3 regions of the Catenuloplanes indicus genome follow, and region 2 is predicted to be linked to each of the others. Evidence: riboswitches for the same ligand, from Rfam matches in the RefSeq annotation. Region 2 holds a riboswitch; each other region holds the start of a gene.

Region 1 (9,571 bases), 8.7 Mb from region 2:
GGGCCGTCGCGGAGAACGCGCGGTCCGGCAGCCGGTACTACGGCCGGATCGACACCTCCGCCGTGGCCGTCGCGGGCTTCTCCTGCGGCGGGCTGGAGGCGTACGCGGTCTCCGACGACCCGCGGGTCACCACCACACTCATCTTCAGCAGCGGCCTGCTCACCGACGCCGACGACTACCAGCTGCGCCGGCTCACCAAACCGATCGCGTACTTCATCGGCGGGCCGGGCGACATCGCCTACCCGAACGCCGTCGACGACTGGGGCAAGCTGCCGTCCGGGCTGCCCGCGTTCATGGGCAACCTGAACGTCGGGCACGGCGGCACCTACGACCAGCCCAACGGTGGCGAGTTCGGCCGGGTGGCCGTGCTGTACCTGAAATGGCGGCTGAAGGGCGACGTCTCGGCCGGCACCGCGTTCGCCGGTGCCGGCTGCGGGCTCTGCGGCGGTCCCTGGCAGGTGCAGCAGAAGAACCTGAGCCTCGGCGGCCCGGCGCCCACCACCCCGCCGCCGACCGGCGGGGCCACGGCCTGCACCGCGGTCTACACGGTGCAGAACCAGTGGAACGGCGGATTCGTCGCCGGTGTGACCGTCACCGCGGGAAGCGCGGCGATCGACGGCTGGCGCGTCACGCTCAGCCTGCCGTCCGGTGCGTCGGTCACCTCGGTCTGGAACGCGGCCGGCACCGGCACCAGCGGCACCGTGACGATGACCAACGTGGCGTACAACGGGCAGCTGACCCCGGGCCAGAGCACCACGTTCGGGTTCCAGGGCACGGGCACCGGCGCCGGCGCCGGGACGACCTGCACCAACATCTGACCGCCACCCGCCCGGGGCCTGATCGGCGCTGCGTCGGGAAGGACCTCGGCCCGCAGGCACCGGCGCGGTCCGCACCGGGGTCGGACCGGCGCGGATGCCCGACATGGACGGCATCGCCACGACCGAGCGGATCACCGCCGCCGATCCGGCACCACACGTGCTGGTGCTGACCACGTTCGACCTGGACGACCACGTCTACCGTGCACTGCGGGCTGGCGCGAGCGGTTTCGTGCTGAAGGACGTCACCCCGCCTCGGCTGATCGACGCGATCCATACGGTCGCCGCCGGCGAGGCCCCGCTCGCGCCCAGCGTGACCCGCCGCCTGATCGCCGCGTCCCTGCACCGGACCGCCGCGCGACGCTCGCTCGACGGCATCACGCCACGCGAACGGGACGTGCTCGCCCTGATCACCCGGGGCCTGTCCAACAGCGAGATCGAAGCGACCATGCACATCAGCCGCGGCACGCTGAAGACCCACATCGGCAGCCTGCTCACCAAGCTGCACGCCCGCGACCGTGCCCAGCTGGTGATCGCCGGCTACGAGTCCGGCCTGGCCACGGGTTGACGCCATGCCATATCTGCGCCGGCCCGAGCAGGGCCAAGGGAATACAGCCACACCGCAGGCCAGCCCGCGTGGCGGGCCGGAGCCGATCGCGGCCCGGGGCGTGCCCCCGGCTCCGGCCCGCAGCGCGTCAGTCGAGCCAGGCGTTGCCGGGCAGCTCGCTGAGCTGGTTGAGGTCGAGGGTCGGCGTGATCGGCGAGGCCGGGGCGAGACCGAAGTGCTCGACCGACTTGCGTACCCACTCCGCCGAGTCGATGTTCAGCGGGCCGGAGACCCACAGGGCGTACGGCAGGTTGACGAAGCGTTCCTCCTTGACCGCCCTCAGATCGCGGGACGCCGGGTTGGCCTTCAGCACGTCGACCTTCTGCTGGTAGGTCTGGCCCGAGTAGTCGACGAAGAAGATGATGTCCGGGTCCGAGGCGGCGAGCCGTTCCCAGCCGACCTCGGTCCAGGTGTCGGACACGTCGGCGGTCGCGTTGACGACGCCGGCCGCGTCGAAGACCGCCTGCGGGCCGCCGTACGAGCCGGAGGTGAAGATCGCGTCGGTGCCCGAGTCGAACAGGAACGCGGTCGGTGCCTCGCCACCCTTCGGCGCGGCGGCCAGGGCCGCGCGACGCTGGTCGATGTCGGCGACGACCGCGTCCGCGGCCGGGCGGTGACCGGTCAGCTCACCGACGTTGCGCAGGTCGGTGGTGAGCGCGGTCCACGCGTCCATCGTGCCGCGCGCGCCGTCCTCCTGCTTGCACGTCTCGCTGAGCAGGTACGTCTTGATGCCGTGCGCGGTCAGGTCCTCCGGCATCAGGTTGCGCGACTCGCTGAACCCGTAGCCGTACCCGGCGAACATCATCTCCGGGTTGACGGCCAGGACGTTCTCCAGCGTGGGGTACTGGTCCCCGACCACGGTCAGCTCGTCCACCCGCGCGTCCGGGTAGGCGAGCCGGAGCACGTCCCGGTCGCGGTCCAGCCCGGTGACCGCGACCAGCTGGTCGCGCGCCCCGGCGGCCAGCGCGATCGAGATGATGCCGCCGTCGTAGGCGTAGAGCCGGGTGACCGGAGCGTCCACGCTGACGTCCTGCCCGCAGTTCTGGACGGTGATCGCACCGGCGGCCGCGCCGGAGCCGGCCTCGCCGGAGGCGCACGCGGTCAGGCTCAGCACGAGGGCGGCGCAGACCGCGGTACGGATACGGCCGGACGAAACGGGACTCATGTCGGTGGGGCGTCCTCTCGGGGGTGGATGAGCAGGTGGAGCTGCGGGCGCGTGGGGTGCGGCACCTGCACCGAGCCGACACCGAAGTGCGACTCCAGGTGCGCGCTGCTGAGCACCTCGGCGGGCGGCCCGACGGCGACGACGGTCGCGGGCTCGGTCGCCCGGTCCGCGCCCGGATGCCAGCCGACGACGGCCAGCCGGTCGAAGAAGCGCAACGCCAGGTCGAGGTCGTGCACCGTGGCCACCAGCGTGCGGGACTGCGCGGCGAGGACGTCCAGCAGGCCGAGCTGCCAGGCGACGTCGAGGTGGTTGGTCGGCTCGTCGAGCAGCATCACCGGGCACCGCTGCACCAGGCCCCGGGCCAGCACCGCCCGGCGCCGCTCGCCGCCGGAGAGCTGGTCGCAGGCGGTGTCGATCCGGCCGGCCAGCCCGACCGCGTCGAGCGCGTCGCGCACCAGGTCCTGCTCGGCCCGGCCACCGCGCGCCCAGGGCCGGGTCTGCGGCACCCGGCCGAGCGCGACCATCTCGCCGACCCGCAGGTCCGCGGTCACGATGTCCTCCTGCGGCACGAACGCCAGCCGCCGGGCACGCTCACGCGCCGGCATCCGCCGCAGATCGACCAGCCCTTCCGACGCCAGCGGACCACCCCGGCCGGCCACCCCAAAGCCACCACCAGGCCCGCCGGAGGCCGCCACCGTGCCGGCATCGGCGGTCGCGGCAGGTGTGGCGCTGAAGGTTGCCGTTGCATCAGTGCCAGCGGGCACTGCCGTGCCGGCTTCGCCGATAACCGCTGTGCCGTCGCCGACTGGCGGTGCCGTGCCGGCGCCCGCGACCGCTTCTCGGCCGACATCGCCGATCAGCGCACGTCCGGCGCTGGGGGTCAGCACGCCGGCCAGCACGCGCAGCAGCGTCGTCTTTCCGGCGCCGTTCACGCCGATGATGCCGAGCCGCATGCCGTCCGGGACCTCGAGGTCGACGTCGCGCAGCACGACACGGCCGCCGAGCCGGGCCGCGACGCCCTCCAGCCGGAGTGCGATCACCGGTCACCGCCGAACCGGTACTGGGTCCGGCCCATCAGCAGCAGGAACAGCGGCGCCCCGAGCACGCCGGTCACCACGCCCAGCGGGATCTCCTGCGGGCGTACCGCGACCCGGGCGAGGACGTCGACCCACACCAGGAACACCGCGCCGGTCACGGCCGCGACCGGCAGGACGACGCGGTGCCGTGCGCCGACGACCAGGCGGGCGGCGTGCGGCACGATCAGGCCGACGAAGCCGACGCCGCCGCTGACCGCGACCAGCACGCCGACCAGCACGGACAGGCCGACGAACAGCGTGGTCCGCAGGCCCGCCACGCTGATGCCGAGTGCGGCGGCGGTTTCCGGGCCGGCGGCCAGCGCGTCCAGCCACCGGTGGATCGCCAGCATGCCGGCGCCGAGCACCGCGACGAGCACGGCGGGGATCCACAGCTTCTCCCAGGTGGCGCCGCCGACACTGCCCAGCATCCAGAACATCACCGAGTTCGCCGCGCGTGCGTCGTCGCTGAGGAAGACCAGCAGGGACGCGATCGCGGACAGGCCGGAGGAGAGCACCACGCCGGACAGCACCAGCCGCAGCGGGGTCAGACCGCCCTGCGCGGTGGCGATCAGCCAGATCAGCACGGCGGAGCCGACCGCGCCCAGTAGCGCGCCGGCCGAGACGGCGTAGATGCCGAACCCGGCGAGTGCGCCGGTGGTGATGGCGGCGGTGGCGCCGACCGAGGCGCCGGAGCTGATGCCGAGCAGGTACGGGTCGGCCAGCGAGTTGCGGACCAGGGTCTGCATGCCGGCACCGGCGACTGCCAGGCCCGCGCCCACGACCACGGCCAGCAGCGCGCGGGGCAGGCGCAGTTCCCAGACGATCACGTCCCAGCGCCCGGGTGCGGCGCCGGTGAGGCGGTCGGTGACGGCGGCGACGACGTCGGCCGGCGGTATGCGTTCGGAGCCGAAGGCCAGCGAGGCGATCACGCTCAGCACGGCCGCCACGGCCAGCACGATCATGAGCGGCCAGAACGGCAGCCGCCGGGGCGGTCTCAGGTGCACGGCGAGGGGAGCCTCTCGGTCCGGAGACCCTGATCGCGAGAGTCCATCGACAGCAAGGTGAGCCGACAGGTCTTCGGACTCGGGGTCAGCCGGTGGCACGGCCTTCCCAGGGAAGGGTCCCCAGTGGCGTCGTCGTGCCGCCGTCGCCCTTACCGCTGCGCGCCAGTCCCGGAATCGCACCGGAGTTCCCTGGCATCCGTCAGGATGCGGTCGACTCGCGCCGGACAGTAGCACACGCGTCCCGCCGGCCGGTTCCGGCGACCGGCGGGACGCGACGGCCGTCACTGCGGCGTGGTCAGCCCGTACTTCGCGCGGAACTTCTCCACCCGGCCCGCGGTGTCCAGCAGCCGCTGCTTGCCGGTCCAGAACGGGTGGCTGGCCGCGGAGATCTCCACGTCGAGCACCGGGTACGTGTTGCCGTCCTCCCATTCGACGGTCCGGTCGCTGGTGGCCGTCGACCGGGTCAGGAACGAGAAGCCGGCACTGCGGTCGCGGTAGACCACGTAGTGGTACGACGGGTGGATTCCGGATTTCATGGCGATGGTTCCTTTCGTTGACGATCCCTACGCCTGCGCGTGCGAGGCGCGGGTGAGTTCCGGCAGCGGGAAGCAGCCGGCGAACGGGTCGTCCCAGCCGCGCCAGCCGTCCGCGCCCTCGGCCAGTTCCGCGTCGGTGAGCAGGCACGCGGTCAGGTCGCGGTGCAGGTCGGCGGCGTCGGTGTCGACCCCGACGAAGACCAGCTGGGTGTGCCGGTCCCCGTAGTACGGGTCCCAGTCGACGTCGGCGGCGAGCCGGCGCCGGTCGCCGGCGTGCGCGAGGTGGGCCGCCGGCAGCGCGTCCAGCCAGTGGCCGAGCGCGCAGAGCGAGATCGCGTACCCGGCCGACTCCCAGACCAGCGTCGTGTCCGGCTGACTGGCGATCCAGCAGACGCCGCGTCCCCGTACCGTCTCCCCGGTCACGCGTTCCAGCAGTGCGTGCAGGCGCCGCGGATGGAACGGCCGGCGTGCCCGGAACAGCAGCGACACCACGCCGCAGTCCGGCGCCGGCTCATCGGCGCCGACCGCGTACCCCTCCAGGCTCCGGGTCAGCGGATCCGGCGCCGCCGGGTCGTGACGCGCGACGGCCGGCGGCGTGACCGACCCGGCGGGCAGGTGCACGTGCGCCGCCCACGGCGCGAGCCGGTGCAGCAGGACCTGCAGCCGCGCCGTCTCCAGCCCGCCGCCGGGCGCCTCCCCGTGCAGCACGACCGTGTCCGCGTACTCGATCTGATGGCAGACCACCTCGGCCACGGACCGCCGGTCGTCGTCGGCGGCGTGCAGCCCGCGATCGGCGAGATCATCGGTGCTGTCCAGGTCGTCGAGCAGGTGCGCGGCGTCGGCGACGGTGACGTAGGCGCCGATCCCCAGCCGCCGGTGCACCGCGTGGTGGTGGGCGTAGGCGTCGGCGAACATCCGCGGCTCGATCGCCTCCGGCAGCACCAGGACCAGATCAACCCCTTCGTGGGTACGGGTGAGCCGCTCCAGCAGCGGAAGCAGTTCCTCCCGCAGCGTGCACGACACGCACCCGTGCACCAGCGTGACCGGCACGTCCTCCAGGACCGCGGCCGCGGTGCTGACCCGGCGGCGCAGGTTCCCGGACACGTCGTAGCTGATCAGCAGCGCACCCGCGGCCCGCACCGCCCGCGCGGCCGCGAGCGTGGCGCCCGCCCGGAAGCCGCTGACCACGGTGAGCGCGACCCGGTTCTGCGACGTCATCCCGGCGCGGCCGATCAGGCGTGCGCGGGGTGCGCGTCGGCGGGGTCCCATTCCGGGAACGGGTCCGGCAGCGCACGCCAGGCGTCCTCGCCGGCCGCGATCTCGGCCGGTGTGAGCAGGCAGCCGCGCAGGCCCCGCTGGATCCGGCCGATGTCCAGACCGACCCCGATGAAGACCAGTTCCTGGGTACGGTCGCCGAACCGCGGATCCCAGCGCCGCTCCAGCAGGGCCCGCTCGTCCGGGTCGTCCGGCCACTCACCGGTCGCCGCGACGGACAGCCCCGCCGGGTCGAACCGGCCGCTGGGCCCGGCCTGCGACCACAACCCGATCGTGTCCGGCCGGCTGGCCAGCCAGAAGAAGCCCTTCGCCCGCAGCACGCCGGACGCGACGACGTCCCGCTCCAGGAAGTCCATCAGCCGCTGCGGGTGGAACGGCTCGGGCGCCCGGAACACGGTGCTGCTGATGCCGTACTCGAGGGTCTCCGGCACGTGCTCGCCGTTGAGCTCGGCGGCCCAGCCGGGCGCGGTCTCGGCCGCCTCCATGTCGAAGCGGCCGGTGTCGATCAGTTCGCTCGCCGCCACCCGGCCGAACGTGGTGCAGACCTGCCGGGCGCGCGGGTTGAGCCGGGTGACCAGCGCCCGTACCGTGTCCAGCTGCGCCGGTGTGACCAGGTCGGTCTTGTTGATCACGACCAGGTCGGCGAACTCGATCTGGTCCACGATCAGGTCCGCGACGGTCCGGTCGTCGTCGTCGAACGCGGCGATCCCGCGGCTCTCCAGCGACTCACCGGCGGCCAGGTGGGCCAGCACGTGCGGCGCGTCGACGACCGTGGCCATCGTGTCCAGCCGGGCCAGGTCGTCCAGCACCGCGCCGTCGGTGTCCCGCACGCCGAACGCGAACGTGGCCGCGACCGGCATCGGCTCGGAGATGCCGCTGGACTCGATCAGCAGGTAGTCGAACCGGTCCTGCCGGACCAGCCGGACGATCTCCTCGAGCAGGTCGTCGCGCAGGGTGCAGCAGATGCACCCGTTGGTCATCTCGACCAGCCGCTCCTCGGTCCGGGACAGCGCGCCCCCGTTCCGTACCAATGCGGAATCGATGTTGATCTCGCTCATGTCGTTGACGATGACCGCGACGCGCAGCCCGTCCCGATTCGCGAGCAGGTGGTTGAGCAGCGTCGTCTTCCCCGAGCCGAGGAACCCGGAGAGCACCGTCACCGGCAGCCGGTTCACGGCGCGGTCACCTGCCGTCCCCGGTAGAGCCCGCAGTGCGTGCAGGCCTGATGCGGTACGACCGCCTCCCGGCGCGGGCAGGGGCAGGTCGCCAGCACGGGCGGGCTCGCCTTCCACCGCGCACGGCGGTGCCGCGTGTTGGCGCGCGAGGTACGTCGCTTCGGAACAGCCATCGTCGGCTCCTTTCGCTGAGCCTAGACGATAACGGTTCCCATTTTCAGCTCTGCGGCCGCCCCGCCGTCAGCAACCGGCGCAGGAACGGTGCCGTCGGTCCGGGACCGGCCGCTACCTGCGCCGGCGTACCCGTGTTGATGATCCGGCCGCCGGCCCGGCCGGCACCCGGGCCCATGTCGACGATCCAGTCCGCCGCGGCCGCGGAGTGGATGTCGTGCTCCGCGATGACGACGGTCTGACCCCGCTCCAGCAGCAGGTCCAGGGCCCGCATCAGCCGCTGGGCGTCGTCCGGGTGCAGGCCGGTGACCGGCTCGTCCAGGATGATCAGGCCGGGGTCGCCGCGGCGCCGGCCGCGGAGCACGGCCCGGGCCAGCTTGATCCGCTGTGCCTCGCCGCCGGACAGCGCCGTGCCGCTCTCCCCGAGCGTGAGGTAGCCCAGGCCGATGCGGTCCATCGCCGCGAGCAGCGCGCCGAGCGGCTCCGGCTCGTCGAACACCCCGGTCGCCTCCGCCACGGTGAGCGCCAGCACCTCGTCGATCGCGAGGCCGCGGTAGGTCACCGCGAGCACGTCCGGGGTGTAGCGGCGCCCGTCGCAGGTCTGGCAGACCAGGTACGTGTCGCCGAGGAACTGCATGTCCAGCTTGATCTGACCGAGCCCCTGGCAGGTCTCACACCGGCCGCCGGCCGAGTTGAACGAGAAGACCGACGGGCTGGCCAGCCCGCGCGCGTGCGCCTCCGCCGTGCTCGCGAACAGGGCCCGGATCTGGTCGAACGCCTTCGTGTACGTCGCCGGGTTCGACCGCGGCGTCCGACCGATCGGAGTCTGGTCGACCACCGTCACCCACCGCAGGCCGCTCAGCCCGGAGATCTTCTCCACCGCCGTGTACGGCCGCCCGGTCAGCCCGGCCTCGACGGACTCGGCCAGGATCCGGTTGAGCATGCTGCTCTTGCCGCTGCCGCTGATGCCGGTCAGACAGGTGAGCCGGTTGAGCGGGATCCGCACCTCCGGCGCGGTCACGTTGTGCACGGCCGCGTGGTGCAGCGTCAGCCAGCCGGTCTCCGCGGACGGTGGCCGTTCCGTGCGCCGCAGCCGGTAGTGCGGTTCCCGCAGGTAACGGCCGGTCACCGAGTTCGGGTGCGCGGCCACGTCCGCGGGCGTGCCGGTCGCGATCAGCGTGCCGCCGTCCCGTCCGCCGCCGGGACCGAGGTCGATCACCCAGTCGGCCCGCGCGACCAGATCCGGGTCGTGCTCGACGAGCAGCACGGTGTTGCCGGCGTCGCGCAGCTCGCGCAGGATCGCGAAGAGGTGGTCCTTGTCCGCCGGGTGCAGGCCCGCGCCGGGTTCGTCGAAGACGTAGGTGAGCCCGGACAGCGCCGTGCTGATCTGTGCGGACAGCCGGGCGCGCTGCAGCTCGCCGCCGGAGAGCGTGGGCGTGCCGCGGCACAGCTCCACGTGCCCGAGACCGAGCCGGATCAGCAGGTCGAGCCGGTCGCGCAGCTCCGGCAGCAGGACCCGGCCCACGGTACGCTGCGCGTCGTTGAGATTCGCGCCGACGGCCCCGACCCAGCCGCGCACCTCCTCGACCGGGCTGTCCACCACGTCGCGGTAGGTCAGGTCCCGCAGCGTGACCGTGCGCGCGACGGTGCCCAGACCGGTGCCGTCACAGGCCGGGCACGGCCGTCGTTCCAGGAACGGCCGGTAGAGTTCCTTGGCCTCGTCATTCGCGGCCGCGGCGTACGCGGT
Region 2 (9,571 bases):
GTCCCGCGTGGCGACGTGCGGCATCGCCAGATCCGGCCGGTGCGGGCCGTAGAACACGCCGTCCGTGATGATCGGCCCGACGTGCCGCAGCAGATTGTCCATGAAGGACGACGTCACCAGCGCACGGTACGCCGCGGCGGTCCCGGCGATCAGGTCGTCCATCGCGTGCGTGGCGGTCACCCGCCCGGCCCGCGCCGCGACCGGCGTCCCGCGCCCGAGCGCGGACACCGCGACCACCCGCCGGCCGGCGAGCGCGTCCAGCACCGGCCGCGCGAACCCGGCGAAGGCCTGATCCACCCCCGCCGCGGCCGGATCCGGCGGCACCAGCCAGAACACGGTGTCCGCACCGTCCACGGCCGCGGCCATCACGTCCGGGTCACCGTGCGAGCCGGTCACCACCTCGGCCTGCGCGGCGACTCCCGGCGCCAGCCGCGCCGGATCACGCGCGACCACCCGGACCGGCACGTCCGCGTCGAGCAGCCCGCGCACCACGTGCGCACCGATCTGACCGGTGGGAGCGGTAACTACGATCATCGTTTCTCTTCCTCCGTGCGGTATCGACGTGTCACAGTCAAACCCCACACCCCGGCGGTACGGAAAGACCGTCTGCGTCCGGATTGATACCGTGCTGGTATGAGTGGGCTGGAGACCCGGCAGCTGAGATACTTCGTCGCCGTGGCCGAGGAACGGCACTTCGGCCGCGCCGCCACCCGGCTCGGCATGGCCCAGCCGCCGCTGTCCCGCGCGATCCGCGACCTGGAACGGCAGCTGGGCGTCCCGCTGCTGGTGCGCACCACCCGTCAGGTGACGCTCACCCCGGCCGGCGAGACGCTGCTGGCGGACGCGCGAGTCGCCCTGGACGCGATCTCGACCGCGGAACACCGCGCCCGGCGAGCCGTGCGGCCGGTACTGCGGCTCGCACTCAAGGCGGACTTCGACGGCGGTCTGCTGCCGGCGATCCTGGACGCCTACGCCGCGGGCGGCCCAGCTACCGCGGATCGCGGCGCGGGGGTGCCGTTCGAGCGGTCACCCGGCATCGTGGCCGGGCCGTCACCCGGGGCACCGCTGCCACCGGTGGAGCTGTTGCTCGGCGGGCCGGGAGACCAGGAGCGGGCGCTGCGTGACGGGCGAGCCGACGTGGCGTTGCTGCCCGGTGCGTTCGAGGCCCGTGGCCTGGACGCCGAACCGCTGCTGACCGGCCCGACCGTGGTCGCGCTGGCCGCGGCCGACCCGCTGGCGGCGCGCACGGTCATCCGGCTGCCCGACCTGGCCGGCCGCCGGCTTCCCTACGGCTCACCGGCCGAGCAGGGCCGGGTCGCGCCGCCGGCCGCACCCCGGCTGCGCGACCTCTCGCAGATCTTCAGCCTGGTCGAGGTGGGCAGCGCGGTCTGGTTCCTGCCCGAGTGGGTGGCGCGGCGCTTCCCCCGGCCGGGCATCGCATACCGGCCGGTACCGGATCTGGAACCGGTGTCGCTCTCCGTCGTCTGGCCGGCCTCGTCCCGCTCCCCGGCGGTCGCCGCCTTCGTCCGCGCCGCCCGTACCGTCGCCGACTCCCAGCCCGCCGCCGCGCTGCACTGAGCCCCGGACGCCCGGGCACCGCCGGGACGAGCGCCGCCTTCGCGATCGGCAAATACCAAATCTCGGCGCTCCGCGTCCCTTCTCGTCTTACCGCCTGCCAAGTATCGAAATTCCGGCCGCGCAGCGCCCGGAGCGATCCGCTGGCAGCCGTCGCGGAGCGCCCGGAGTGATCCGCCGGTGGGCCGCCGCGAAACGCCTGGAACGATCCGCCGGTAACGCCGCGAAGGGGCCCGGAACGATCCGCTGGTGCGGCTGCGGTCACCGGCGGGTCCGGCACACCGCCTACCGCATCCTAGGAGGCTGGCCTGTTTGCGGCCGGACTCCTCTGGCGGCGTCACCACCGGCCACCGGAACCGCCGGACCCAGCCGCACCGGCCGCCGGAACCGCCAGGCCCGACCGCATCGGCCACCGCCCGAACGACCAGGCCCGACCGCACCGGCCACCGCCGGACCCCGCCGCACCGGCCACGAACGCCGCGATCACCGGTCGACGCGACGATGCCGGCGAAGATCGGAGCCCAGCCCCAGAAGGCGTACGCCGGAGGGGTGATCACCGTGTCGTACCGGCGGGTCCGTTCGCCGTTGCCGAAGACCGCGCCGAGCGTGGGCGTGGCCACGAACGCGGTGGTCGCAGCGGCGAGCGTCAGTGAGCGGATGCGGTCGCCCGCCGGTACCTCCCATTGTGGACAGCTTAGTTTCTAAGCCATCGTATGCTCTTCCGCATGTCCGAGCATCCGTCCGCCGCGGGCGATCTGGCGTGGGCCGTGCACCACCTCGCCGTCGCCGCCGCCGAACTCGACGCGGCCGTCGCCCGCCGCATGGGCCTGACCGCGGGCGACTACCTCGCGCTCAAGCACCTCTCGATCTCCGGCGAACCGATGGGTCCGGTCGAACTCGGCCGGCTGCTGGGTGTCACGTCCGGTGCCGCGACCGGGCTGGTCGACCGGCTGGAGCAGCGCGGCTTCGCGAAACGGCGGCCGCACCTCACGGACCGGCGCCGGCAGACGGTCGCGATCACGCCGTACGCGCGGCAGCGGCTGGTTGACGAGCTGCGGCCACTGGCGGACGACATCGCCGACGCGGCGGCCGCGCTCACCGACCGGCAGCGCCGCACCGTGACCGACACGCTCGGCCGGCTCGCCGGCCTGCACCGCCGCCACGCCCGCTGACCTCATCCATCGCTAGGGTGCGGGCATGCCGCTGACGTTCCCCTCGCACGCCGCGTTACCGCTCCCGCTCAAATTGTGGCGGCCACGCTGGTTCGACGGGGTGGCGCTGGTGATCGGGTCGGCGTCGCCGGACCTGGCGTACGCGCTGGACGGCACCGTCCTGGAGTCGGTCCGCGGTATCGCGCTCTACCAGCTGGCGCACGGGCCGGCCGGCCTTCCGCTGTTCTGCCTGCCGGTCACGCTGGCGTGCGCGATCCTGGTGCGCCGGGCCGCGCCGGTCGTCGCCGCGCACCTGCCCGCGCGGCCGGTGTGGCTGGCGCCGCGCGACTACGGCGTGCTGGGCGCGAGCCGCCCGGCGTTCCTGGTGACCGTGCTGTCGGCGCTGCTCGGTGCCGCGTCCCACCAGGTCTGGGACGCGGTCACCGAGCACGCGCCGGTCGCCGATCTGGCCTCGACGGTCGGCGGCGCGATCGCCTCGCTGCTGCTGGCGGTCCACATCGGACGACGCCGGCTGCTGCGCGCCTGGCACGGCGATCCACCGGCCGTGGCGACGCGGCGGGGCCGGTTCTGGGGTGCCGCCGCGCTGGTGGCCGTGGCCGGCACGGTGCTGATCTCCCAGCTGCCGGGCGCCTTCCTGGTGCACACCACGGGCGCCCGCCTGATCGGCGTGTTCGCGCTCTCCCTGCTGACCGCGTCCGCGCTGCACACGGCGCCGTCCCCGGAGCGCGCCACACGCCACTGATCCGCCGCCGCGGCACCCGCCACCACGTTCCGTGACCCGCCGGCCTATCGCCGGTCCCGGCCGCCCCAGCGGTCGTCGTGCCGGGCGAGGTGCAGTGGGCGGCGTCGGCGCCAGCCGTGGCGTTCCAGGTCCGGGGTCTCCTCGAGGTGCGTGACCGGCCCCATGCACAGCCACGCGATCGGCCGGATCGTCGCCGGGATGCCGAGCAGATCGCGGACGAACTCCTCGCGGTAGAACGACACCCAGCCCACGCCGAGCCGTTCCGCGGTCGCGGCCAGCCACAGGTTCTGCACCGCGAGACAGGCGGAGTAGAGGCCGGCGTCCGCGATCGCGTGCCGCCCGAGCACGGCGGGACCGCCGCGGTCCGGGTCGTAGGTGACCACGATGGACAGCGTCGACTCCAGCACTCCGTCGATCTTGATGCGCGCGAACCGGGCCGCCGCGTCACCGTCCAGCGTGGCCGCGAAGATCTCTCGCTCCCGGCGTACGTGCGCGTGGAACTGCTCCCGCGCCGCGCGCCCGCGGACGATCACGAAATCCCACGGCTGGGACAGGCCCACGCTCGGTGCGGCGTGCGCGGCGTCGAGCACCCGGTCCAGCACGTCGTCCGGCACCGGCTCGCCGGTGAACTGGCCGCGCACGTCGCGGCGACGGTGGATGATCTCGTACAGGTCATGGTTCACGGCAGGCTCCCGCTGCGGTCCGGCCCCGGGCATGCCGGGGTCACCAGGCGCGAGGCCGGTCTTCGGACTCCCGGATCGTCACCTCACCGCCCGCCTTCCCAGCCGGTCAGGGCCAGTGGCCGCGCGTACGCGCATGGGCGGCGGCTCCCCGGTCACCGCGGCGGGCCCGTGCCGGATTCACACCGGCTTCCCGATTCTCCCGGCCGCCTCCGGCCGGGCACCTCGCAACAGTTCGTGCCACCCCGCACCCTACCCGTCCCGCTCGCGCGCCTCCGGGGCCGGATCCAGAACCCGGCGGTACGGACATCACAGCGGCCACGCCGGAAGTGGGAACATCAGCTCCGGACGTTCTTGATCTTGGGGGTGTGGCGGGCGGGTGGCGCTGGTGGACATTAGGGTCGGGGGGAGACGTCCTCATGCGCGAACCCGAGGAGACCGCTGTGTCTGTTCACCCCCGTGCCGGCCAGCCCGCGGAGCCGGGCGATCTGATCGATGTGGCGGAGTTGCTCGCCGCCTATCGTGATCGGCATCCGGATGTGAGCGTGCCCGCGCAGCAGGTGGCGTTCGGTACGTCCGGGCACCGTGGGTCGTCGCTGAAGTCCGCGTTCAACGAGGACCACATCGTGGCGATCAGCCAGGCGATCTGTGAGTACCGGGAGGAGCAGGGCGTCGACGGGCCGCTGTTCATCGGGCGGGACACGCACGCGCTGTCCGAGCCGGCCACGATAAGCGCGGTCGAGGTGTTCGCGGCGAACGGCGTCACCGTGCTGCTGGACAGCCGGGACGGGTTCACGCCGACGCCGGCGCTGTCGCACGCGATCCTGACCGCGAACCGGGGCAAGCGCAACGGGCTCGCGGACGGCGTGGTCGTCACGCCGTCGCACAACCCACCGGCCGACGGCGGCTTCAAGTACAACCCGCCGAACGGCGGCCCGGCCGACACGGACGCCACCAAGTGGATCCAGGACCGGGCGAACGCGCTGATCGCCGACGGCCTGACCGGCGTGCGGCGGATGCCGTACGCGCGCGCGGTCAACGCGGACACCACCGGCCGGTACGACTATCTCGCGTCCTACGTGGACGACCTGCCGTCCGTGCTCGACCTGGACGCGGTGCGCGACGCGGGCGTGCGGATCGGCGCGGACCCGCTCGGCGGCGCCAGCGTGGCGTACTGGGGCGAGATCGCGTCCCGGCACGGCCTGGACCTGACCGTGGTGAACCCGGAGACCGACCCGGCCTGGCCGTTCATGACGCTGGACTGGGACGGCAAGATCCGGATGGACTGTTCCTCGCCGTACGCGATGGCGTCGCTGATCGGCAAGCGTGACGCGTACCAGATCGCCACCGGCAACGACGCGGACGCGGACCGGCACGGCATCGTCACGCCGGACGGCGGCCTGATGAACCCGAACCACTACCTCGCGGTCGCGATCCAGTACCTGTACGGCTCCCGCTCCGGCTGGTCCGCCGACGCCGCGGTCGGCAAGACGCTCGTCTCCTCCTCGATGATCGACCGGGTGGCCGCGTCGCTCGGCCGCCGCCTGATCGAGGTGCCGGTCGGCTTCAAGTGGTTCGTGCCCGGCCTGCTCGACGGCTCCGTCGCGTTCGGCGGCGAGGAGAGCGCCGGCGCGTCGTTCCTGCGCCGCGACGGCTCGGTCTGGACCACCGACAAGGACGGCATCCTGCTCTGCCTGCTCGCCTCCGAGATCCAGGCGGTGACCGGGAAGTCGCCGTCCCAGCACTACGGCGAGCTGGTGGAGCGGTTCGGCACGCCGTCCTACGCGCGCATCGACGCGCCCGCCACCCGCGAGGAGAAGGCGGTGCTGGCGAAGCTGTCGCCGTCCCAGGTCACGGCGACGTCGCTGGCCGGTGAGCCGATCACGGCCACGCTCACGTCCGCGCCGGGCAACGGGGCCGCGCTCGGCGGGTTGAAAGTGACGACGGAGAACGGCTGGTTCGCGGCCCGGCCGTCCGGCACCGAGGACGTCTACAAGATCTACGCGGAGTCCTTCAAGGGCGACGACCACCTGGCGCAGATCCAGGAGGAGGCGCGGGACCTGGTGTCGGCGGCGCTGAAGGCCTGATCCCCGATCCCGGAGGCGGGATCTCGGCTCTCGGCGGCGGTCCGGTCACGCCGGACCGCCGAGCCGCCACCGGGCGCCGGAAAGGGGATGCGGCGCGGTTCCGTCTATCGGATGATCTTCGCTCGTGACGTATTCCGAAACGCCCGACGATCCGTGGACGGTGACCGTCAACCGGGCGAACGCGATCGCGTTCGCCCGCGGTATCGCCGTGATCGCCGCGGTCGGTGCCGCGGTCTTCTGGCTCATTCCCGCACCGGAGGACCCGGGCATCGCCGCCTGCGCGCGCCTCGAGGCGCACGCGGTCGCCGGTACCGTCCCGGACCTGGCCGAGCGCGCGCAGATCGGCAAGGACCTCGAACGGTCGGACGAGGAGGTGCTCCAGACCGCCGGCCTCTACGACCGCCTGCACCGCGACGGCGGCTCGATCCTCAGCGATGCCATCCCGCTGCCCCCGATGGACCTCGACGACATCAGCCCGCTCCAGACCGCCTGCGCCGCCGCGGGCATGCCCTGACCCGGACGGGCTCAGACGGGCCTGCGGGCTCAGACGGGCCTGCGGGCGAGGAGGAGGCGGCAGCGCGGGGTGCCGTCGCGGCGGTGGCCGAGCGCGGGGAGGTCGACGGCGTCGACGGTGAACCCGGCCGCGGTCAGCGCGGCCTGGATCGCGGGCTGCGTCATGATCCGGTAGTACATGACGAACGGCGGCCGCCACAGCGCGTTGCGCACCCGCATAGCCGCGTCGAAGCCGGTCGTCACCCAGTACGCCGGTGAGGTCACCGGTGGCGGCGTGCCGACCGGCACCGCGAACAGACCGCCCGGCCGCAGCGCACGGTGCACGCCGCCGAACAGCGCGGGACGCTCGGCCGGCTCGAAGTGGCCGAGCGCGCCGAACGTGACCGCGAGGTCGAACTCCGCGTCGAACGGCAGCTCGCGCGCGTCCGCCCGGACCAGCGTGGCGCCCGGGTGGGCCGCGCGGGCCCGGTCGAGCATCCCGGCACTGAAGTCCACGCCGGTGACCCGCTCGGTGCAGAGCGGCCCGAGCACGCCCAGACCGGCGCCGGTGCCGGTGCACACGTCCAGCCCGGTGCGGAACGGGCCGTGCGTGCGGAGCGCCGCCGCGGTCGCGTCGAGCAGCGGGTCCGGCGTACGGAACGGGGTGTGGTCGAACTTCGGCGCCAGCAGGTCGTAGCCGCGCTCGACCGAGGTCAGCGCCTGCCCGGCCAGCTCACGCAGCGACGGTCCGTGTGGCGAGAACACCGGCCGAGGGTACCCCGAAAGCGGTTGACGCACGGGCGACCATGGTGGGGTGAGGACGCCGCTGCAGGGTGGGCTGCTGGCGCCGGGCGCGCTGACCGGCGCGGTGGTGGAGATCGCCTGTGACGAGTCCGGGTTCTCCGGCACGAACCTGCTGCACCCCGGCATGCCGGTGATCGCGCACGCCGGCGTGGACCTGGCCGTGGACGAGGCGGTGACGCTGCTGTCCCGGTTCCGCCGCTCGCCGCACGAGCTGAAGTCCGGCGGCCTGCTGCGCGGGCCGGATGCGGCCGAGGCCCGCGAGTGGCTGCTGACCGCGTTGCGCGGACGGGCGCACGTGCACCTGGTGGACAAGGAGTTCTTCCTGGTCACCCGCGTGGTGGACCTGCTGCTGGGCGAGCCGTCCTACGCGGACGGCACCCGGCTGGCGCGGGCGCACCGGCGCGAGGCGGAGACGCTGCACCGGGCCGGTCGTGCGGCGGGGGCCGGCTGGCATGCGTTCCTGACCGCGTTCACGGATCTGGTGCGCGTCAAGCGGCGCGTGCCCGGTGCCGTCGACCGGTTCCTGCGCGCCCGCGACACGCTGATCCGCGCGGTGCCGGAACCGGCCGCCGCCGTGCTCGCCGCGATCGAGCCCGGCCGGACCCGCGACCTGCTGCGCCGGCTGGAGGACGACGACCCGGCGATCCCGCCGCCCCTGGAACCGCTGCTGCCCGCGCTGGCCGAGACCGTGCTGACCTGGGCCGCCGGCGGCCGGCAGGTGGTGGTGACGCACGACGAGCAGAGCGCGCTGACCGCCACCCGGCTGCGCCGCCTCCAGGCCGCGCTGACCGACGACTCAGGACGGTCTGCCCTGGCCGGGCTGACCATGGCCGACTCCCGCGCCGACCCACGCGTCCAGGTCGCCGACCTGCTGGCCGGCATCGCCCGCCGCGCGCACGCCGCCACCCCCGCTGCGGCCGCGCCGGAATAGCCGGTACGGCCCCGGAGTCGCCGCTCAGCGGAGCTGGTCGCGACGGCGGGTCAGGTAGGCGGTCTCGGCCGTGTTGCCGGCCAGCGCGATCGCCCGGTCGTAGGCCGCGCGTGCGTCGGCACCGCGGCCGAGCCGGCGGAGCAGGTCGGCGCGGGCGGCGTGGAACGCGTGGTAGCCGGCCAGTGCGTCCCCGAGACGGTCGACCGCGGTCAGTGCCACGTGCGGGCCGTCCAGCTCGGCGACCGCGACCGCGCGGTTGAGCGCCACGATCGGCGACGGGTCCAGGCGGGCCAGCTGGTCGTAGAGCGCGACGATCTGCGGCCAGGCGGTGTCCCGGACGTCCGGCGCGGCCGTGTGCACCGCGTTGATCGCCGCCAGGAGCTGGTAGCGGCCGGGCGGCTCACCGGTGGCCAGGCGCTCGACCACCAGCCGGTGCCCCTCCTCGATCAGCTCCGGGTCCCAGGCGCCGCGGTCCTGCTCGCCGAGCGCGATCAGCTCGCCGCCCGCCGAGACGCGGGCGGTGCGGCGTGCCTCGGTGAGCAGCATCAGCGCGAGCAGGCCGGTCACCTCGCCGTTGCCCGGCAGCAGCGTGCGGAGCAGCCGGGTGAGCCGGATCGCCTCCGCGGTGAGCTCCTGCCGGACCGGCGGCGACTCCGGCCCGGTCGCCAGGTAGCCCTCGTTGAAGACCAGGAACAGCACCGCGAGGACGCCGGAGACGCGCGCCGGCAGGTCGGCCGCCGTCGGCACCCGGTACGGGATGCGCGCCGCCTTGATCTTGGCTTTGGCCCGGGTGATCCGCTGCCCCATCGCGCTCTCCCGCACCAGGAACGCGCGGGCGATCTCCGCCACGGTCAGCCCGCCGACCAGGCGCAGCGTCAGCGCGACCCGGACCTCCGGCCCGAGCGCCGGATGGCAGCACGTGAAGATCAGCCGGAGCCGGTCGTCGTCGATCACCCCGGCCGGCGCGGCCGGCTCGTCGTCGTGCAGCATCCACGCCTCCCGCTGCTTGGCGTCCCGCCGGCTCTCCCGCCGTACCCGGTCGATCGCCTTCCGGGTGGCGGTGGTGGTCAGCCAGGCGCCGGGCTTCG
Region 3 (9,571 bases), 8.7 Mb from region 2:
AGCGTCAGGTCCATTCCGGGGTCGAGCAACATGAAGATCGAATTCCTTCGGGGGTACGTGGTGAGCGGTGCTACTGGCAGGCTTCGCAGGACTCGGGGTTCTCCAGTGAGCAGGCGAGCGCCTCCGCCGCGGAGACGGTGACCGCGGCCGGTGCCCGCACCGCCACGGTCGCCTGCTGGATCCGGGTGGCCGGCCGCGAGCGCAGGTAGTAGCTGGTCTTCAGCCCGGACTTCCAGGCGTACAGGTACATCGAGGACAGCTTGCCGATCGTCGGCGCGCTCAGGAACAGGTTCAGCGACTGCGACTGGTCGATGTACGGCGCGCGGGCCGCGGCCAGGTCGATCAGCGCGCGCTGCGGCAGCTCCCATGCGGTGCGGAACAGCTCCCGCACGTCCGCGGGCAGCTCCGCGATGCCCTGCACCGAGCCCTCGGCACGCTTGATCCGCTCCCGGATCGGCGCGGTCCACAGTCCACGGGCCTTCAGTTCCCGTACCAGATAGGTGTTGATCTGAAGGAACTCGCCGGACATCGTCTCGCGTTTGAACAGGTTGGACACCTGCGGCTCGATGCACTCGTAGGCACCGGCGATCGACGCGATCGTGGCGGTCGGCGCGATCGCCACCAGCAGCGAGTTGCGCAGCCCGGTCGCGGCGATCCGCGCCCGCAGCGCCGCCCACCGCGCGGTCTGCGTGGGCGTGGCCCCCCACAGGTCCGGGTGCAGGTCACCCTTCGCGGCCCGGGTCTGCGCGAACGCCGGGTGCGCGCCGAACTCCTCGGCCAGCGCCGCGGACGACTCCAGCGCGGTCAGGAAGATCTCCTCCTGGACGCGGGTGGACAGTTCCTTCGCCCCGGCCGAGTCGAACGGTAGCCGCAGCGTGAAGAACGCGTCCTGCAGGCCCATCAGCCCGAGCCCGACCGGCCGCCAGCGCGGGTTCGACGCGGCCGCCTGCACCGACGGGTAGTAGTTGATGTCGATCACCCGGTCCAGGAAGACCACCGCGGTCCGTACCGTGGCACGCAGTTTCTCCCAGTCGACGCCGTCCGCGGTCACGTGCGCGCCCAGGTTGACCGAACCCAGGTTGCAGACCGCGGTCTCGTCGTCCGAGTTCACCTCGAGGATCTCGGTGCACAGATTGGACAGGTGGATGGTGTTGCCGGGCACGCCGGTCTGGTTCGACAGCCGGTTCGACGGGTCCTTGAACGTCATCCACCCGTTGCCGGTCTGCGCGAGCGTGCGCATCATCCGGCCGTACAGGTCGCGTGCCTTGACCGTCTTCACCGCCTTCTTCTCCGCCGCGCGGTAGGCGTCGTCGAACGCCGCGCCGTACAGGTCGGGCAGCTCCGGCGCGTCGGACGGGTCGATCAGCGACCAGTCCGCGTCCGCCTCGACCCGGCGCATGAACTCGTCCGGGATCCAGTTGGCCAGGTTCAGGTTGTGGGTGCGCCGGGACTCCTCGCCGGTGTTGTCCCGCAGCTCCAGGAACTCCTCCACGTCCGGGTGCCACGGCTCCAGGTAGACGCACGCCGCGCCCTTGCGCCGGCCGCCCTGGTTGACCGCGGCCACACCGGCGTCCAGCGTCTTCAGGAACGGCACGATGCCGTTGGACCGCCCGTTCGTCCCCCGGATGAGCGCTCTCCGGCCCCGCACCCGGGACCAGGAGATGCCGATCCCGCCGGAGAACTTCGACAGCCTCGCGACCTGGTGGTAGCGCTCGTAGATCGAGTCCAGCTCGTCCCGCGGCGAGTCGACCAGGAAGCAGGACGACATCTGGGTGTGCCGGGTGCCGGAGTTGAACAGCGTCGGCGAGCTGGGCAGATAGGCCAGGCTGGACATCAGGCGGTAGAAGCCGATCGCCTCGTCCACGGTCCGGGACAGGCCGCAGGCGACGCGCAGCAGCCAGTACTGCGGTGTCTCGACGACCCGGCGGGTGTGCGGGTGGCGCAGCAGGTAACGGTCCGCGACCGTGCGCAGCCCGAAATACTCGAAACGCAGGTCGTTGCGCGTGTCGATCGCCGCGTCGAGCGCGTGCCGGTGCGTCTCGGCGAACGCTGCGGTCTCGTCGCCGATCAGCCCCTCCCGGTGCGCCAGCGCGATCGACTCGGCGAACGTGCCGACGCCCTGCTCGGCGACCTCCTCCTCGACCGCCTTGATCAGCAGCCGGGCCGCGAGCCGGGAGTACTGCGGCTCCTCGCCGATCAGCTCCGCCGCGGTCTGGATGGAGAGCTTGTCCAGTTCCTCGGTGGTCGCGCCGTCGTACAGGCCGCTGATCGTCCGGGTCGCCACCCGCAGCGGGTCGACCTCCGTCAGGTCCCCGGCCCGGCGCTCGACCGCACGCACGATCCGGTTGACGTCCACGGGCTCCAGTGCGCCGTCCCGCTTGCGCACCCGCATCGTGCTTCGTGGCGTCTGCTGCGCCGGTACCGCGGTCTCGGTGACCGTCATCCTCGTTCGCTCCTCGCGAGTCCGAATCCCTCGATGAGGTCCTCGGACCGCGCGGGCGCAGGCCACCACCGGGCACGCGTGGATCGCGGCCGCGGTGGCTGGTCGGCGTCGGCCGTCCCGCGCGGCCTCGGACCACCGCGCGTCCGTTTCGGCGCGGTGCGCTGGCAGGTCTTCGGACTCGCGGGCGCCGTGCTGCTCTGCCTACCGGCCGTCGCTTCCCAGGCGCCTGTGACGACACCCAGTGCTTGTGACGGCTTTCGTTCCCACTCACCGCTGCGGGGCAGTCCCGGATTTCCACCGGGTTCCCTCTTGCCTCGGGCACCGCGTCGCCGCACCGCCCGAACCAGCTGCGTGCAACACCATATCTGGGTACGCCCGCCACGCAACCCACTACATCTCGTACCAGCGTGTCGCCAACAACACAGTGCTCCCGGAACGGAGCCCCCGTGTCCACGACGGACCACCGCGATACTTCTATGTGCGTGGATACCCGCTTCCGGCTCCGGCTCCGGCTCCGGCGGAAGGAGCATCCGCATGGTCGAGCTGCGCACCGGCGCATCCACCGATCGGGACCGGATCCGCCGCCTGCGACACCGCGTGTTCGCCGAGGAACCCGGCCAGCGCGAGACCACCACGGACAGACGGCTGCACCACGCCCCCGACAATCCCGACGTAACCATTGGGACTCAAGATCCTTCCATGCACCACCGCCCTTTCACTCGGCCGGAAAGGGCGTGGCGGATGGAAGGATCTTGAGGGTCGCGTCGACGGCGGAGAAGCTCACTCCCCCAGCGGACCCCGGCCACCCCGGGAATCCTCGCCTCCCCGGAGCCGTGACCCGCCGGAGGCAGCCCTTGACCTTCTTCCCTCAGAGACTCGCGGCTCTCGACCTGTCACCCACCGAACCCGGTCAGCGGTTGTAGCGCTCCCGCCGCACGGATGGGCGGCGCCCGCGGATGAAGCTGTGCTGGAGCGCGTCGATGATCATGTCCGCAGCCGATTCCGGAACCTCGACCAGGGAGAACCGGTCGGTGATCTGGATGGCGCCGATCTCGCGGGAGTTGATGCCGGACTCGCCGGCGATCGCGCCGACCAGATCCTGCGGGCGCAGCCCGGCACGCCGGCCGAGCCCGACGAACAGCCGGGTGACCCCCGCGTCGGACGAGTGGTCCCGCCCGGACCGGCCGCGGTCGCCGGGACCGCCGTCCCGGTCCCGGTCACCGAAGCGGCCGTCCCGGTCACGGTCGCCGGAGCGGCCGTCCCGGCGGCTGTCCCGGCCGCTCGGGCGGTCGTCGCGGTTCCGGGGGGTGCGCTCGCGCGGCGGGACCGGCGACGGGATCTCCTCCTCGTCGTCGTCACCGCCGGCCGCCTCGTGCAGCAACTTGATCGCGGCGAGTGCGACGTCCTCGACGTCGTGCTCGCCGGTCAGCGACTCGAGCACGACCCGGAACCGCTCGAAGTCGCCGCCCTCCAGCGCGGTCTCCAGCGACGCGCGGGTCAGTTCCAGGCGCCGGGCGCGCAGGTCGGTCACGGTCGGCAGCTTCTCCAGCGTTATCCGCTGGCCGGTCAGCCGCTCGATCGCCTTCAGCATGCGCTGCTCGCGCGGCTCCGCCAGGGTGATCGCGCACCCCTCGCGGCCGGCCCGGCCGACCCGGCCGATGCGGTGCACGTACGCCTCCGGCGCGACCGGCACGTTGAAGTTGATCACATGGGTGAGCTGTTCCACGTCCAGGCCGCGGGCGGCCACGTCCGTCGCCACCAGCAGCTCGGTGGTGCCGGCGCGCAGCCGGTTCATCACCCGGTCGCGCTGGTCCTGGCTCATCCCGCCGTGCAGCGCCTCGGCGCGATAGCCGCGCCCGTTCAGCGTCTCGGTGACCTGGTCGACCTCTTCCCGGGTACGGCAGAAGACGATCGCCGCGGTCGGCGCCTCGACGTCCAGGATCCGGCCGAGCGCGGCCGCCCGGTAGGGCCGGGCCACGATGTAGGCGCTCTGCCGGACCAGCGGCATCTCGCCCGGCTCGACGGTCTTGCGGCCCATCGTGATCCGGACCGGTTCGCGCAGGTGGCGGCGCGCGATCGCGTCGATCCGCGGCGGCATGGTGGCGGAGAACAGCACGGTCTGCCGTTCCGCCGGCGTCTCCGCCAGGATCGCCTCGATGTCCTCGGCGAAGCCCATGTCCAGCATCTCGTCGGCCTCGTCCAGCACGACCGTGCGTACGTCGCCGAGGTGCAGCGTGCCCCGGTCGATGTGGTCGAGGACCCGGCCGGGCGTACCGACGACCACGTCGACACCGCGGGCCAGCGCGCCGAGCTGCCGGCCGATCGGCTGGCCGCCGTACACCGGCAGGACGCGGACGCCGAGTTCCTTGCCGTACCGGTGCACCGCCTGGGAGACCTGTTCGGCCAGCTCACGGGTGGGCACCAGGACGAGCGCGCACGGTTCGGTCTCGCGCCGGTTCGCGTCCAGGCCCTGCAGCAGCGGCAGCGAGAACGCGGCGGTCTTGCCGGTGCCGGTCGCGGCCTGGCCGACCAGGTCGTGCCCGGCGACGAGCGGCGGGATCGCCTCCCGCTGGATCGGGGTCGGCTCCTCGTAGCCGAGGGTGGTCAGCGCGCGCAGCAGTTCCGCGCGCAGACCCAGCCCGGAGAAGCCTGCCTCGGTGTCCAACGGTTCGTGTTCCATGAGGTCAACGATAGGAGACCTGCCGGACCGTACCCCCGATGGGGTTGTTTGTCAGTTTTGAAGCTGTTGATCCGGCACGTCGCCGGTGCCGGCCGGGGTCATCCGGCCGGCATCGCGCGGCCGTCGTCGGGGGCACGAAGTAGTAGCCGCCGCCGAACGGCAGCGTGTAGCGTTCCAGCGCCTCGCCGGCCAGGCGGCGCTGCACGGTGGCGAAACGTGCTCGACGTCCCGCTGGTAGCTGATGAAGATCTGCCCCACGTCGGACTCCCGGCGGTACGAGTAGCCGCGCCGCAGCATCCGTGGGCGCTCGCCCGGGTTGGCACGGCGGATGTGCGCGTCCAGCGCGATGATCCGCCCGTCCGGGTCGGCGCACCGCGGCGTCCGGGGACGGCGGGTGGTGGCCGGCGATCCGCCAGCTCCAACCGCTCGGTCTGCGCGTCCGCGGTACCGGCCATCCGCGTCACCGAGTCGGCCCGGCCCCGCGCGTTGTGGATGCACTCGGTGCGCCGGCCGAGCTGGTCGGTGCTGGAGGTGCGCGGCATGCCGGACGCGTCGTACTGGTAGGTGACGGTCCGCGCCAGCGCGGTGCCGTGCGCGCTGGTGTCGGTGAGCACCGAACCCTGCGTCCTCGAAGGTGAACCGGCGGCGGGCGCCGCGCGGGTCGGTCATCGTGGTCTCGGTGACGGCCCCGTTGACCGCGGTGTGGTTGGAACCGTGCGATCCGGCTGCGCTCACGCACGCCGGCGCGCGACACGGCAGGATGCCGGATCTGCTGTGGGATGCGGTCAGGAACTTCTTCGATGACCGCACCGAGGGCGGCCGTTCGCCATGAGCGCGGAGCCGAACCGGAGAACCCCGCCGCCCCCGCGTCCGAGGGGACGCGGGGGCGGCGCGGGTCAGAGGCCGAGGGTGGTCCCGGGTCACCGGGTTCGTGTACTCGTTGATCCGGTCGTCGCGGAAGGTGCGGCGACGGACGTACCTGTTGCGGTAGGGAGCGCCGGTCACGTCGGCGACCGGCCGGGCGATGACCGCACCGGCCGGGTCGACCGGCACCCCGGGCCGGAAGCGGTGCCGGCCTCCGCTCACTCCGGCGTGCCGGGTGCGTGGCACGGCGCGCGGAGTGCCGCGCCCGGCGCCGGGGACCCCGGCGCCGGAGACGTGGTCATGCCGGCACGGTCAGTTCGGCGCGGTGCGCGGCCAGGAAACCGGCCAGGCTCTGCCAGCCCGGGTGCAGTTCCCGCGCGACCGCGGTGTCCCGTCGCCCGGTGTACGACTCCGGGAACTCCGCGTAGTACTGGAACATGTTGCCCAGCTCCTCCGCGCCCGGGAAGCCGAAGCCGCGCAGCTGGTCGTGGGTCGGCGGCCGGTACGCGACCGGCTCGCCGAGCACGTCGCCGAACGCGGCCGCGATCTGCTCGCCGGTCAGGTGCTCGGTCGCGACCGGCACCGTGGCGCCGATCGTCTCGTCCGGCCGCTGGAGCACGCGGGCCGCGATCGCGCCGAGGTCGTCCATGGACACGCCCGCGATCGGGGCGTCACCGGTCGCCAGGTGCAGCGCGAGCGTGCCGTCCGGGTCGCGCTGCGGCGCGAGGTTGCCGAGCAGGTTCTCCCAGTAGAACGACATCAGCAGGTACGTGACCGGCAGCCCGGACGCGGCGAACAGCGCGTCCGCCGCGCCGCCCTTCACGTCGAAGTGCGGCACCCGGTAGCCGCCGTCGAGCATCGGCATCCGGTCGTCGCCGGCCGGGATGGCCTCGCGGGTGTCCTCGAGCGTGGACCACAGCACGTGCCGCAGCCCGGTGGACTGCGCGGCGGCGATCAGGTTCGCCACCTCGGCGAGTTCCCGCTCGGGCGAGCGGTGCTCCCAGTACGGCGTGACCAGGAACGCGCCGTGTGCGCCGTCGAACGCGGCACGCAGGCTGCGCTCGTCGTCGAGCGTCGCCTCGGCGAGTTCGGCGCCGAGCGCGGCCAGCGCCCGCGCCTTGGGCGAGCCGGCGTCGCGGGTGACGGCGCGGACCGCGAACTCGCCGTCGGCCAGCAGCGCCCGGGCGACGCCGCCGCCCTGGGCTCCGGTCGCGCCGAGCACGGTGATCAGTTTCTTGCCGGACATGGTGGTCTCCTGTCGTACCGATGTGGTGCTTCCGATTCGAAGCACTTCTGAACCATAGCTCGTTTCGAATTCAAAGCAAGTAGGATGGGGGTGTGAGTGATGCGACAGCCGGCCTGACCCCCGAGGAACTCGGCGCGTACTTCGCGCTGGTGGAGGTCGCGAACCTGCTGCAGTACGCGGTGGACGGCCACCTGCGTGCCGAGGGCGACCTCAGCTACCTGCAGTTCCAGATCCTGGCCACGCTCAACGACGCGCCCGGGGGCCGGCTGCGGATGACCGACCTGGCCGACGGGCTGGTGCACAGCCGCAGCGGCCTGACCTACCAGGCCGGGCTGCTGGACAAGCGCGGTCTGATCACCCGTTCGCCGTCGCCGGACGACGAGCGCAGCGTGATGGTGACCGTCACCGACGCCGGCCGCGCCCTGGTCGGCCGCGTGCTGCCGGGGCACGTGGCCGATGTCCGGCGCCTGCTGCTGGACCCGCTGGCCGACGGCGACCTGGCCACGCTCAACGACGTGCTCGGCCGGGTCCGCCGGCACATGCGGGCCACGCCGCCCCGGTCGGCCAGGCCCAGGGCGAGGCGGAAGAGCTAGTCCTGTATCGACGTGGGGTCGGAGCGAGGCGTGGTCCGGGTGTCGTCCGGGTGTGCCGGGTGGAAGCCCTCGTACCGGTGTTGTATGTGGGCTCTTGCGACGTGCGGCCAGGCGGCGCCCGGGCCTCGCCGCAGCCCGGCCATCCACGTCGATACAGGGCCTAGACCGTGATGACGGTCTTGCCGGAGACCGCGCCCGGCTCCGCGTGCACCGTGGCCAGGCCGGCCAGCGGCACCCGGCGGGCGACGTCGACGGTGAGCTCACCGGCGTCGACCCGGGCGGCCAGGCCGGCCAGCTGTGCGGCGTCGCCGCGGACGAACAGATCGATGCCGCGTACGCCGCGCGCCTCGTCGGACGGGGCCGGCATCCAGACCGTGGTGTTGACCAGTACGCCGCCGTCCACGATGTGCGGGACCAGCGCGGCCAGCCGGTCCGGGGTGACCGGCGCGAGGTTGAGCACCGCGTCGACCGGCTCGGTGACGGCGCCGGCGTCGCGGTCGAGGACCTCGTCCGCGCCCGCGGCGCGGGCCCGGTCCGCGCTGCGCGGGCCGGTCACGCCGATCACGTACGCACCGGCGCCCTTGGCCAGCTGCACCGCGTAGGCGCCGACCGCGCCGCCCGCGCCGTTGATCAGCACACGCTGACCCGCGGTCAGCTTCGCGTGGTCGAACAGCGCCTGCCACGCGGTGAGGCCGGCCACCGGGAGCGCGGCCGCGTCCGCCAGCGGGATGCTCGCGGGTGCGGGCGCCAGGATGCCGGCGGGCGCGAGCACGTATTCCGCGGACGCGCCCACCGCGACCAGGCCGAGGAAGCCGATCACCGCGTCGCCGGCCGCGAACCGGTCCACGCCCTCGCCGAGCGCGTCGACCGTGCCGGCGACGTCCGAGCCCGGTGTGTGCGGCAGCGCCACCGGGATCGGGCCGCGCATGTAGCCGGCCCGGATGTTCGCGTCGACGCCGTTGAACGACGTCGCGGCCACCCGGATCCGGACCTGCCCGGGGCCGGGGACCGGCCGCTTCACGTCCTCGAGGCGCAGGACGGACGGGTCACCGTACTCGTGGAATCGCATGGCCTTCATGGCCGGACCCTCCTTCGCGAAGAGTTGCTTCGATTTCGAAGCTGCCGCGAACCGTAGCACGCTTCAGATTCGAAGCACTTCGGGAAGGGGTGTGACGTGTCGGACGGCGGCCGGCGGCCGGAGCCGCTCGGTGAGCCCGGCAGGGCCGTGAGGACCAGCGACCCGTGCGACTGCTGCGGACGGCACCGACCCGCGCTGCCGCTCGATCCGGTTGTCGTAGCCGGCCGGCATCCCGGCCGGCGCCGCGACCTCCTCGCGGTGCAGCCCACCGGCCCGGCGCCGGGCGCGCTGGGCAGGCCGGCGTCCTCCGGCTGCAACGCCTCACGGCGCGTCCGGAGGACGCCGGCGAGCTGTGCCCGGTCCATCCGGCCTCCCATGGTGTGACCGCTCCAGCCTGGCCGAAACGATCACCGGGTGGAGCGACCGCGGCTAGCCGGCCGGCGTGAGCGCGGCCGCACCGAACGACACGGAGAACCGGATGCACCAGATGGCGACGCTGTCCAGCGCGTCCAGGTCGGTGCCGGCCGGGATCGCGTAGGTCTGGTCGCCGCGGTTGCCCTTCAGCGCGCCCAGCTCGACCCGGTCGCCGTCGTCGAAGACGTACCAGCCCTCGGTGCCCGGCCGGACCGGCTGGTCGGAGAGCCAGACGCGCAGGTCGGGACCGTCG

Evidence for each region. Region 2 has a riboswitch for cobalamin ahead of bluB (5,6-dimethylbenzimidazole synthase). Riboswitches for the same ligand answer to the same signal wherever they lie in the genome.
Region 1: linked by a shared signal. The riboswitch ahead of J2S42_RS02435 (FecCD family ABC transporter permease) and the one ahead of bluB (5,6-dimethylbenzimidazole synthase) in region 2 are both predicted to bind cobalamin.
Region 3: linked by a shared signal. The riboswitch ahead of J2S42_RS02220 (ribonucleoside-diphosphate reductase subunit alpha) and the one ahead of bluB (5,6-dimethylbenzimidazole synthase) in region 2 are both predicted to bind cobalamin.

The regions. Positions count from the first base shown of each region.
Region 1 is NZ_JAUSUZ010000001.1:443,171-452,741, reverse strand. It holds gene J2S42_RS02455 (cellulose binding domain-containing protein) at 1-818, shown strand, start outside; gene J2S42_RS02450 (LuxR C-terminal-related transcriptional regulator) at 922-1,383, shown strand; gene J2S42_RS02445 (ABC transporter substrate-binding protein) at 1,511-2,587, opposite strand; gene J2S42_RS02440 (ABC transporter ATP-binding protein) at 2,584-3,627, opposite strand; gene J2S42_RS02435 (FecCD family ABC transporter permease) at 3,624-4,625, opposite strand; cobalamin riboswitch at 4,715-4,897, opposite strand; gene J2S42_RS02430 (type B 50S ribosomal protein L31) at 4,949-5,203, opposite strand; gene J2S42_RS02425 (GTP-binding protein) at 5,231-6,421, opposite strand; gene J2S42_RS02420 (GTP-binding protein) at 6,436-7,653, opposite strand; gene rpmF (50S ribosomal protein L32) at 7,650-7,826, opposite strand; gene J2S42_RS02410 (excinuclease ABC subunit UvrA) at 7,871-9,571, opposite strand, start outside.
Region 2 is NZ_JAUSUZ010000001.1:9,107,638-9,117,208, reverse strand. It holds gene J2S42_RS40905 (NmrA family NAD(P)-binding protein) at 1-534, opposite strand, end outside; gene J2S42_RS40900 (LysR family transcriptional regulator) at 634-1,578, shown strand; gene J2S42_RS40895 (MarR family winged helix-turn-helix transcriptional regulator) at 2,301-2,747, shown strand; gene J2S42_RS40890 (DUF4184 family protein) at 2,773-3,489, shown strand; gene bluB (5,6-dimethylbenzimidazole synthase) at 3,534-4,172, opposite strand; cobalamin riboswitch at 4,209-4,412, opposite strand; gene pgm (phosphoglucomutase (alpha-D-glucose-1,6-bisphosphate-dependent)) at 4,589-6,256, shown strand; gene J2S42_RS40875 (hypothetical protein) at 6,381-6,770, shown strand; gene J2S42_RS40870 (class I SAM-dependent methyltransferase) at 6,800-7,513, opposite strand; gene J2S42_RS40865 (hypothetical protein) at 7,563-8,483, shown strand; gene J2S42_RS40860 (RNA polymerase sigma factor) at 8,508-9,571, opposite strand, start outside.
Region 3 is NZ_JAUSUZ010000001.1:404,760-414,330, forward strand. It holds gene J2S42_RS02215 (ribonucleotide-diphosphate reductase subunit beta) at 1-32, opposite strand, end outside; gene J2S42_RS02220 (ribonucleoside-diphosphate reductase subunit alpha) at 71-2,443, opposite strand; cobalamin riboswitch at 2,590-2,806, opposite strand; gene J2S42_RS02225 (hypothetical protein) at 2,978-3,199, shown strand; gene J2S42_RS02230 (DEAD/DEAH box helicase) at 3,354-5,123, opposite strand; gene J2S42_RS41850 (hypothetical protein) at 5,175-5,420, opposite strand; gene J2S42_RS02240 (hypothetical protein) at 5,340-5,687, shown strand; gene J2S42_RS02245 (hypothetical protein) at 5,803-5,955, shown strand; gene J2S42_RS02250 (NmrA/HSCARG family protein) at 6,286-7,233, opposite strand; gene J2S42_RS02255 (MarR family winged helix-turn-helix transcriptional regulator) at 7,326-7,826, shown strand; gene J2S42_RS02260 (NADP-dependent oxidoreductase) at 7,987-8,904, opposite strand; gene J2S42_RS02265 (DM13 domain-containing protein) at 9,334-9,571, opposite strand, start outside.